2 regions of the Nakamurella panacisegetis genome follow, and region 2 is predicted to be linked to the other one. Evidence: riboswitches for the same ligand, from Rfam matches in the RefSeq annotation. Region 2 holds a riboswitch; the other holds the start of a gene.
What was found. A riboswitch is a leader RNA that binds a small molecule or an ion and turns the genes downstream of it on or off. The one in region 2 is predicted to bind S-adenosylmethionine.
Positions count from the first base shown of each region.

Region 1 (5,507 bases), 2.4 Mb from region 2:
ACCTCGAGGTATTCCGGCAGCGAACGACCAGCCTGCCGCATGAACCACACCGGGTGGCCGGTGGTCGGCTCACCCCGGTAAGCGGTCAGCAGCGGCGACCGGCCCGTCCGGCCGTCGGTCAGGGGGTGGTCGGCGGGAAGGGCCGCGAACGTCGGTTCGGTGGCGGGTGCGTGCGTCGTCATGATGAGACCCATCGTCCCACCACGGCGGGAGTGGGCCGGTCGCGCATCACGGTGCGCGAAGCGGCGGGTTAGCCGACCCTTGGTGATTCATGTCTCCCGAACGCACGGGCGATGGCTGACGGCGCACGTCACGCGGGGTACCCGGTGGTGGAGGCGACTGGATGGGGGTGCCGGTCAGTGAGTGTCGCCTGTCCCGGAAGTGCCTGGTCAGAGCGGTAGAATAGTCAAATGCTCATGGTTCTCGGTGCCAGCCACCACGACCTCGAGCTCAAGGCGTTGGAGCGGCTCTCGGCCAGCACCGACTCGCTGAGCCAGGCGTTGCGCGAGCTGTCGACCCAGGACGGATCGATCAGGGGCGCGGTGGTGCTTGCCACCTGCAACCGCCTGGAGATCTACCTGGACGCCGACCGGTTCCACGATGCCATCGACGCCGTCACCCACCGCATCGCCGAGGTCGCCCAGATCGACGAGGCCGAGGCGGCTGCCCTGCTCAAGGTCAGGGTGGGTGCGCCGGTGGCTGCACACCTGTTCACCGTGGCCTCCGGACTCGATTCCATGGTGGTCGGCGAGGCCGAGATCTCCGGCCAGGTGTCCCGCGCCCTGACGGCCGCCCACGCGGCCCGGACCACCACCCCGGTGCTGCACTCGCTGTTCCAGTCCGCCGCGCGCACGGCCAAGCAGGTCGCATCCCGCACCGGGCTCGGGTCGGCCGGGCGGTCGGTCGCGTCGGTCGCGATCGACATCGCCACCGCCGGACTGGCCGAACCCGGTTCCGACGAATCCACATCGCTGGCCACCGCCACCTGTTTGATCATCGGCACCGGTGCCTACGCCCGGGTGGTGGCCACCGCTCTCCGCGCCCGCGGCTGCACCCGCCTGCAGGTGTTCTCACCGAGCGGGCGCGCCGACACCTTCGCCGCCACGCACCACGCCGAGGTCGTCCACGCCGGGCAGTTCGCCGACGCCGTCGCCAAGGCCGACCTGGTGGTCGCCTGCAGCGGCACCACCGGCAATGTGCTCGACGTGGAGACCGTGACCGCAGCCCTCGCCCTCCGCGACACCCCGCTGCCGGTGGTCGACCTGGCCCTGCGGCCGGACGTGTCGGAAGGGGTACGGGCCCTGCCCGGCGTGCGGGTCGTCGACCTGCACAGCGTGGCCGACGGTGCCGCCCCCGAACATCGCGAGGCGATCGCGGACGCCCAGGACGTGGTGATCGCCGCGGTGGCCCGGTTCGAGGACGACCAGGCCATCCGCACCCTCGACCCGGCCGTCATCGCTCTGCGGCAGCACGTCTCGCTGGCCGTGGAGAAGGAGATGGTCCGGCTCCGGGCCAAGTACGACAGTGACGTCGCGGCCGAGGTCGAACTGGCGATGCACCGGGTCACGCAGTCGCTGCTGCACACCCCGACCCTCCGGGCCAAGGAGCTGGCCCGCACCGGCGACGGGGCCGGCTACCTGCAGGCCTTGCACACGCTGTTCGGGATCGAGATCCCGGACCAGCCCGCGCCGCACTGATCCGGGCCGTTTTCGCGACCCTCCCACACCAGAAGCGGCCCGTCTCCGATGGAGACGGGCCGCTTCTCGTGTCGGTGCGGAGGCTCCGGAGGAGGTCTACGCGAGGCCGGTGGCCTCGAACGCCGACAGGGTCGGCGCGATGGTGGCGCTCGGTCCGACGACGTGGGCGATGGCGTCCAGCGTCTTCAGCCCGTCCCCGGTGTTGAAGATCACTGTCTCCTCGTTCGGGTCCAACTGGCCGGAGGCCAGCAGCTTCTTCAGCGTGGCCACCGTGACACCGCCCGCCGTCTCGGCGAAGATGCCCTCGGTCCGGGCGAGCAGCTTGATGCCCTCGATGACCTCTTCGTCGGTGACGTCCTCGATGGCGCCGCCGGTGCGGTTGACCACGTCGAGGACGTACGGTCCGTCGGCCGGATTGCCGATGGCCAGGGACTTGGCGATGGTGTCCGGGCGCACCGGCTGGATGAAGTCGTGACCCTGTTTGAACGCGGTCGACACCGGGTTGCAACCGGTGGCCTGCGCGCCGAACACCTTGTACGGGGCCTCGTCGACCAGGCCGAGCGAGACCAGTTCCTGGAACCCCTTGTCGATCTTGACCAGCTGGGCGCCCGACGCGATGGGGACGACGACCTGCTGGGGCAGGCGCCAGCCGAGCTGCTCGGCCACCTCGTAGCCCAGGGTCTTGGACCCCTCGGCGTAGTACGGGCGGACGTTGACGTTGACGAACGCCCAATCCTCCTGCTCACCGGCGATCTCGCCGGCCAACCGGTTGATGTCGTCGTAGTTGCCCTCGACAGCGATCAGCGTTCCGCCGTAGGCGGCAGTGGTGAGGATCTTCTGCTGCTCCAGGTTGGACGGCACGAAGACCACGCTGCGGATTCCGGCCCGCGCGGCGGCCGCGGCCACGGCATTGGCCAGGTTGCCGGTGGACGGGCAGGCCAGCACGGTGAAGCCGAGCTCGCGGGCCGCGGCCAGCGCGACGGCCACAACGCGGTCCTTGAAGGAGTGCGTCGGGTTGCCCGAATCGTCCTTCACCCACAGGGTTTTCATGCCCAGCTCGCGGGCCAGGTTGTCGGCGCGGACGAGCTTGGTGCTGCCCGGGTTGATGTTCGGGGTGTCGGCGATGTTCGCCGGGACCGGCAGCAGCGGCGCGTAACGCCAGATGTTCTGCGGGCCGGCTTCGATCTGTTCGCGGAGCGCTTCGCCCGAGGTGGTGAACTCGTAGGCGACCTCGAGTGGACCGAAACACTCGGTACACGCGTAGAACGGCCCGAGGGCGACGCGGTTTCCGCATTCGCGGCAGGACAGGGCAACCGCGGGACCGAGATCGACGGTGGTGCCGGTGGAGGGGGACGTAGGTATGACAGTGGTCATGACGAGGCCTTTCGTCTCATCTTTCCCGCCGGAGCGGGACGGACGGGGCACCTGCTGATGATCGGCCTCGCGGTCGGAGGCATAGGCCTCTACAACGAGAAAGAGATCATCATCAGTGGTTGCCGGGGCTTCATCGGGCCGTATCCCTCTGCCCCTCTGGATGAGTGGTGATTCAGTTGTCCGATCAGGCTACCGCATGAGTCGACGGGCGCCGATCACGAATGCACCGTGATCTTGGTGATGGTGACCGCGGACGACGGCGCGCCGTCGGTGCCTCCGCCGGTCACGCCGGCGGCCGCGATCTTGGTCAGCACGTCCAGGCCGGAGGTGATCTTGCCGAACACCGTGTAGTCCGGCGGCAGCTGCGACTTCGCATAGACCAGGAAGAACTGCGAGCCGTTGGTGTCCGGGCCCGCATTGGCCATGGCCACCGTCCCGGCCGGGTAGGTCATCGAGGAGTTGGTCTCGTCGGCGAAGCTGTAGCCGGGCGTGCCGCTTCCGGTCCCGGTCGGATCCCCGCACTGCAGGACCTGCAGGGACGTGCTCGTGGTGAGCCGGTGGCATTTCGTGTCGTCGAAGTAGCCGGTGGTGGCCAGATGAACGAAACTGCCGATGGTGCAAGGGGTCGTGGCGCGGTTCATCGCGATCTTGACCTCGCCCTGGGTCAGGCTGATGGTCGCGTCGACCGTGCCGCTGTTGGGCTCGGAGGCGGCCGGGGGAGTGACTGCCTTGGCCGGGGTACTGCCGTCGGACGGGTAGGAACAGGTCGCCCCCGCTCCGGCCGGGGACGAGCTGCTCGCCGCGGACGTCGACGCGGCGACGGCGCGGTTGGACGTGCTGCCGGAGTTGGACGCGCACGACGTCACCAACAGGAGCGACAGGACAGCGGCGACGGCGTGACGAATCGGGCGCACGGAGGTTCCTTACCGGAGACGAGGGGAGCGGGGGCCACGGACAGCAGCAGGCTCGACCACTTTATCGGGCCGACCGACTGCTGCCGGCGACCCTTCGGGCCGCGTCGCCGTCGGTGCTTGTGTCCGGGTGTCGTTGTGGGTTGGCTCTCGAGCGACTCTTGTCCGGCTGGACCATCACCGACTGCTGCCGGCGACCCTTCGGGCCGCGTCGCCGTCGGTACTCCCTGTCAAGATGGACCTGTGCCCACTGCGACCGTTGTCGATCCGTTGATGTTGGTGCTCGGCGACGAGCCGCTCCTGGTCGACCGGGCGATCATGTCAGCGGTGACGGCGGCCCGTCGGGCCGATCCGGACGTGGAACGGCGGGAGGCGCTGGCCACGGCGCTGACGCCGATGGAATTCTCCGACCTGGTCGCACCCAGCCTGTTCGCTGAACCACGGGTGGTGGTGATCCGCCAGGCCCACGAGTCATCGAAGGAGATCGCGGCCGCGCTGGGCCACTACGCCACCGATCCGGTGGAAGGCGTCGTACTGGTCGTCCAGCACGCCGGCGGAGCGCGGAACAAGGCGCTCGCCGACGGGTTGCGCAAGGCCGGCGCGGCGGTCATGACGTGCAACAAGTTGACCAAGCCGGCCGAACGCATCGAATTCGTCCGGCACGAGATCCGGTCCGCCGGCGGGACCACCACACCGGACGCAGTGGCGGCGATCGTCGACGCGATCGGGTCGGACCTGAGAGAACTGGCCGCGGCCGCGAGCCAGTTGGTGGCCGACACCGGAGGCATGGTCGACGAGTCGGCGGTCCGCCGGTACCACCGGGGCCGGGCCGAGGTCAGTGGATTTGCCGTGGCCGACCTGGCCGTGGCCGGTGACGTGCCGGGCGCGCTGGAGGCCCTGCGGTGGGCGATCGGGGTGGGAGTGGCGCCGGTGCTGGTCGCCGACGCGCTGGCCGACGGGATCCGGACGGTGGCCAAGGTGTCCGGCGCCCGCCCGGGCAACGGGTACGCGCTGTCCGGGGAACTGGGCATGCCGCCGTGGAAGATCGACCGGGCCCGCACCGCCGCCCGGCACTGGACGGAACCGGGTCTGGCCCGGGCGATGGAGGTGGTGGCCGACCTGAACGGCGCGGTGAAGGGGTTGGCCGTCGACGCCGACTACGCGTTGGAGAAGGCCGTCATGGACCTGTCGAGGGCCCGCCGCCTTCGCTGACGCCGACGCTCTCCGTCCGGTCGCCCGGACACGGCAAGTCGGCCGGGCACGCCAAAAGGGGCGACACCGTTGCCGGCGTCGCCCCTTTCGATGCAGCTACGTCAGAGCGCGTTGACCTGCTGGGCCAGCGCGGACTTGCGGTTCGCGGCCTGGTTCGCGTGGATGACGCCCTTCGACACGGCCTTGTCGAGGCTGCGGGTCGCGGCGACCAGTTCGGTCTGCGCAGCGGACTTGTCGCCGGAAGCGGTGGCGGCCTTGACGCGACGGATCGCGGTCTTCAGCGCCGACTTCACGGACTTGTTGCGCAGGCGAG
Region 1 is NZ_LT629710.1:214,470-219,976, reverse strand. Features, by position in the region: gene hemE (uroporphyrinogen decarboxylase) at 1-182, opposite strand, end outside; gene BLS97_RS01005 (glutamyl-tRNA reductase) at 411-1,697, shown strand; gene thrC (threonine synthase) at 1,794-3,071, opposite strand; SAM riboswitch class I at 3,085-3,238, opposite strand; gene BLS97_RS24100 (peptidylprolyl isomerase) at 3,287-3,985, opposite strand; gene holA (DNA polymerase III subunit delta) at 4,256-5,194, shown strand; gene rpsT (30S ribosomal protein S20) at 5,296-5,507, opposite strand, start outside.
Region 1: it holds a riboswitch for S-adenosylmethionine, as region 2 does, so the genes downstream of both, thrC (threonine synthase) here and BLS97_RS24500 (putative leader peptide) in region 2, are expected to answer to the same signal.

Region 2 (5,507 bases):
CTCCTGGCCTCGGACACCGACTTCAACCTGTGCGCCACCGGCGCCTCGGTGATGTTCTCCAGCACGGTCAGATGCGGGAAGAGGTTGAAGTTCTGGAACACGAAACCGATCTTGGCCCGCTGCTTCAGGATGGCTCGCTCGGGCAGTTCCTTCAGGCGCTGCCCGTGGCGCTTCACCCCGATCGGTTCACCGTGCACGGCGACGTACCCGACGTCGAGCCGCTCCAGATGGTTGATCGCGCGGAGCAAGGTCGACTTGCCCGAACCGGACGGGCCGAGGATGACCGTGACGGTCCCCTTGGCGATCGCCAGATCGATGCCGTCCAACACCTGATTGGCGCCGTACGCCTTGTGCGCGTTGACGATCTCGACCACCGGTGGATGTTCGGTGACGGCCGTTGCATTCAGCACAGCGTCGGCCCGCGTCACTGGGTCACGCCGAATCGGGAGGCGTCGGACGAATCGCGGAATCGGGCCCGCAGGTCGGTCACGCTCTTTCGGGCCTTCTGCAGCGGCGTCAGCGGCATGGTGCGGAGGGCACCCTTGGAGTAGGCCCGTTCCACGTAGTACTGCACGACCGACAGGACCGTGGTCAGGACGAGATACCAGACGGTGGCCACCATCAGCAGCGGGATGATGTCCTCCGGGTAGGTACTCCCCATGGTCTCGACCTGCCCGAACAGATCGAGCAGGGACACGTAGAACACGATCGAGGTGCCCTTGATCAGACCGATCAGCTGATTGACATAGGACGGCACGATGGTGCGCAGGGCCTGCGGGAGTTGGACGCGCCGGAAGGTCCGCCCCTTGGACATACCGAGCGCGGTGGCTGCCTCGAGCTGTCCCTGGTCCACCGAGAGCAGCCCCGACCGGACTACCTCGGCCGCGTAGGCCGCTTCGTTCAGACTGAGCCCGATGACCGCGATCGCCATGTAGGAGAACAGCTTCGACTCGTCGACGGAGAAGAACGCCGGCCCGAACGGGACACCGAACGACAACCGCGGATAGAGCGCGCTGAAGTTGTACACGAAGATCAACACGACGATCAGCGGAATGGATCGGAACACCCAGATGTACAGCCAGGACAGGCCGGACAGCAGCGGATTCCTCGACGATCGCCCGACGGCCAGGATGATGCCGCCGATCAGCCCGAGGACGGCACTGTAGGCGGCCACCTGCAGGGTGACCACCAGCCCGTCGAGGATGACCGGCCGGAGGAACCAGTAGCGGAAGCGGGACCACTGGTAGAACGGGTTGGTGATGAGCCCGTGACCGAACTGGGCGAAGATCACCACGACAACGGCGATGGCGATCCACCGGCCCGGATGGCGCAGCGGAATCACTCGCTGCAGAGCCGTTTTCGGTCTCGCAGCTGACGTGGCGAGCGTCGGCGGGGCGCTCGTCACATTCTTTTCGAGCGGAGTGGTGGACAAGAGATATCTCCATCAATGGCGTCGACGGCAGCAATGATCGCTGGGACGTCGATCGAAAGGACTGAACGGTTGCACAAATCGCCCTGGCGCGCTGATGGCGCAGGACTGCGGTTTGTGGGGTGCCGCCGTGGGTACGGACGGCCTGTCGGTCAGGCCTTACAGAGCGCGCTGGAGACCCGCTGGAGATCGACGTGACGACGTGAGACGCCCAACAGTGACCGCAACCGCGCCACGACGTGGGCGATTGCCGCAAGACCGGTACTGGCCTGGGCTTTCATGTTGATCGTCTCGTCCGTTCGTCCGGCCACAGCAGTGGCCCCACGCTTGCGGGGCTCGGGGTCGAGCACCGCCTGGTCGTCATCCGGAGCACCCCACCGTGTTCGGCACTTGATGTGCACCGAGGGTTGCCGCCCAGCGAGCCGGAGCTTGTCGCTGAATCTCATGACCGTGGAACGAAGCTAACACCGGGAAGCACGCCGGTCAACTCGCGAATGGTCGCCCCCGCGCAGCCATTTCCCCTGAAGCGATTAACGGTCGGGAACGCCGGCCGGCGGTCGGGCCCTCGAACTGGGCATTTTTCGCGGTGTTATGTTGTTCGGCAGGTAATGAGTGTCAGCGTGCAGCCCTGGCTTGCTGGCCGGCAACCCTCCTTCGCGGCGGGGTGCTCCAGGTGACGACCTGGTGATCGCCGATCGGCGGTCGCAAGCGCGAGTCGGCCCGCCGGCCGCCTCCTGACAAGCCCGAACCCATCCCATCCCCCTTGTGAAGGTCTACTCATGTCATCACCTCTCCATCTGGCCATCGCCCTCGAGGGAGCCGGATGGCATCCGGCTGCCTGGCGTGAACCGTCGGCCCGTCCGGCTGACCTGTTCGGAGCCGACTACTGGCTCGATCTGGTCGCTCTGGCCGAGCGTGGTCTGGCCGACTTCCTCACCATCGAGGACTCTTTCTCCCTGGATGCCACCGGCCTGTCGACCGACGAGGACGACACCAATCAGGTCCGCGGTCGGCTGGATGCCGTGTTGATCGCGGACCGGGTGGCCCCGACGACACGACACATCGGCCTGGTGCCGACGGTGCTGGCCACACACACCGAGCCGTTCCACATCTCCAAGGCCATCGCCACCCTCGACCACGTCAGTACCGGCCGAGGGGGCGTGCGGGTGCAGGTATCGGCCCGAGCGGCCGAGGCCGCGCACGTCGGCCGCCGGCAGCTCCCCCTGATCACCCAGGAGAACTATTTCGAACCGGCGGCCCAGCAGGCTCTCTCGGTTCTGCTCGACGAGGCGACGGACTTCGTCGAGGTGATCCGCCGGCTGTGGGACAGCTGGGAGGACAACGCCGAGATCCGTGACGTCACCACCGGACGGTTCATCGACCGCGACAAGATCCACTACATCGATTTCCAGGGTCAGTTCTTCTCGGTCAAGGGACCGTCGATCGTGCCGCGCCCGCCTCAGGGCCAACCGCTGGTGACCGCGTTGGCCCACTCACCGATCGTCTACCGGTTCGCCGCCCGCAGCGCCGATGTCGTCTTCGTCACCCCGGCCGACACCCAGAGCGCGCGCCGGATCCTGGACGAGGTCCGGACGGAGCTCAGGGGCGTCGGCCGCCCGGAGGGCGAACTAGCCGTCTACGCCGATGTCGTGGTCTTCCTGGATTCGCCGACCGAGACCGGCGAGGCGAGAAGAGCTCGATTGGACGCCCTCTCGGGTGCGCCCTACGTTTCCGACGCGTACATCTTCGCCGGTTCGGCCGGTGATTTAGCGGATCTGCTCCTGGCCTGGCAGTCGATCGGCTACACCGGCTTCCGGCTGCGTCCCGGAACTCTCCCGGACGACCTGACCGCCATCACCGAGGACCTGGTTCCCGAACTCCAGTCTCGTGGCGCCTTCCGCACCGAGTACGAATCCGACACCCTCCGCGGGCTGCTGGGTCTGGGCCGCCCGACAAACCGCTACGCCGTTCCGGCTCCGATCACAGGAAGGGTCTGAATCCACGATGACCAAGCCCCGCAAGCAGATCCATCTCGCCGCACACTTCCCGGGCGTGAACAACACCACGGTGTGGAGTGACCCACGATCGGGTAGCCACATCGAATTCGAGTCGTTCCGCCGGTTCGCACAGATCGCCGAGCGGGCAAGATTCGACTTCATCTTTCTGGCCGAGGGCCTGCGACTGCGCGAGCAGAACGGGAAGATCTATGACCTCGACGTCGTCGGTCGCCCGGACACGTTCGGCATCCTCACCGCCCTGGCTGCCGTCACCGACCACATCGGCCTCACCGGCACCATCAACTCCACCTTCAACGAGCCGTACGACGTGGCGCGGCAGTTCGCCAGCCTGGACCACCTGTCCAACGGCCGGGCGGCCTGGAACGTGGTCACCTCCTGGGACGCCTTCACCGGCGAGAACTTCCGCCGTGGCGGGTTTCTGGCCCAGGAGCAGCGGTACGAGCGGGCCCAGCGGTTCCTGAACGCCACCGTCGAGCTGTTCGACTCTTGGGTGGGTGATGAGATCCTTGCCGACAAGGTCTCGGGTCAATTCCTCACCCACGGCCACCCGGGCGGATTCTCCGTGCGCGACAACCACTTCGATATCCACGGCAATTTCAACGTGCCGCGCAGTCCGCAGGGCCGGCCAGTCATCTTCCAGGCCGGCGATTCCGACGCCGGCCGGGAGTTCGCCGCCGAGTCCGCGGACGCCATCTTCACTCGGCACGGCACCCTGGGGGCCGGGCAGGCGTTCTACGCGGACATCAAGGGTCGGCTGGCCAAGTTCAATCGGCGTCACGAGGAGCTGCTGGTGCTACCCGCGGCGACCTTCATCCTGGGCGACACCGATGCCGAGGCCCAGGAGTACGCCGCGCAGGTTCGTCGACAGCAGGTCAGCGGACAGACGGCCATCAAGTTCGCCGAGCAGCTCTGGAACCGCGACCTGAGCGCCTACGACCCCGACGGCCCGCTGCCCGAGGTCGACCCCTTGGTCGGCGAGAACACCATCGCCAAGGGGCGAGCCAGCGTCCGCATGAACGCCGACCCAATCGCAGTGGCCCACGAGTGGCGCGAACTCGCAGTGGCCAAGGCCCTTTCGCTCCGGGACGTCGTGGTCGAGAAGACCGCCCGGCAGAACTTCATCGGAACCCCGGCGACCGTGGCCGCCGCCATCGACCAGTACGTCCAGGCGGACGCCAGCGACGGGTTCATTCTGGTCCCGCACATCACCCCGGACGGGCTGAGCGAATTCGCCGACAAAGTCGTCCCGATCCTGCAGGAACGCGGGGTGTTCCGCACTGACTACGCCGGGTCTACCCTTCGTGAGCACCTCGGTCTGGCCGCTCGGACGCCCCGGGCGCGGGTCTCTGCAGAGTCTGAGGCAGCATCGTGGGCGTGACTGCGGATCTGACTGCTCATCCTGGCCTGGACGATCTCCTGGCCCGACAAGACCCGAGTATCGGCGATCCGATACTGGACAACGCGGTCTGGGCCGCTCTCACCGGACCGCAGGCCCGCTTCGCGGAGCGCCGGGGCCTGGCCAGCCGGTATGACCCCGACGTGTCGGTGTTCGTTGCTCTGGCCGACCCGGCGAACCCGCAGGCCTGGGCCGATGCGGCGCAACTGATCGGGCCGGGCGAGAGCTTCGCGCTGGCCGGGTCCGCGGCCACCGTCCCGGCCGGATGGACCTGGATGTCGGTCGGCGGCGGCGTCCAACTGGTGGACGTGGCGCTGGAGAAGGGACCTGATCCCGAGACATCGTTCCTGGGGCCCGAGGACGTTCCGGAGATGCTCGCCCTGGTGGCGCGCAACCGTCCCGGCCCGTTCCGGCCACGCACCATCGAACTGGGCACCTACCTGGGGATCCGCCGCGGCGGGGAGTTGATCGCGATGGCCGGTGAGCGGTTGCACCCGCCGGGTTGGACCGAGATCAGCGCCGTGTGCACGGATCCGGCCTACCGCGGGCAGGGGCTCGGCACACGACTCGTCCGGGCCGTGGCCCACGGCATCGCCGAACGCGGTGACCGCCCGTTCATGCATGCCGCGGCGAGCAACACCAACGCGATCCGCCTGTACGAGTC
Region 2 is NZ_LT629710.1:2,662,551-2,668,057, reverse strand. Features, by position in the region: gene BLS97_RS23510 (amino acid ABC transporter ATP-binding protein) at 1-428, opposite strand, end outside; gene BLS97_RS23505 (amino acid ABC transporter permease) at 425-1,432, opposite strand; gene BLS97_RS24500 (putative leader peptide) at 1,582-1,710, opposite strand; SAM riboswitch class IV at 1,748-1,879, opposite strand; SAM riboswitch class IV at 2,034-2,146, shown strand; gene BLS97_RS11765 (LLM class flavin-dependent oxidoreductase) at 2,209-3,426, shown strand; gene BLS97_RS11760 (NtaA/DmoA family FMN-dependent monooxygenase) at 3,434-4,825, shown strand; gene BLS97_RS11755 (GNAT family N-acetyltransferase) at 4,852-5,507, shown strand, end outside.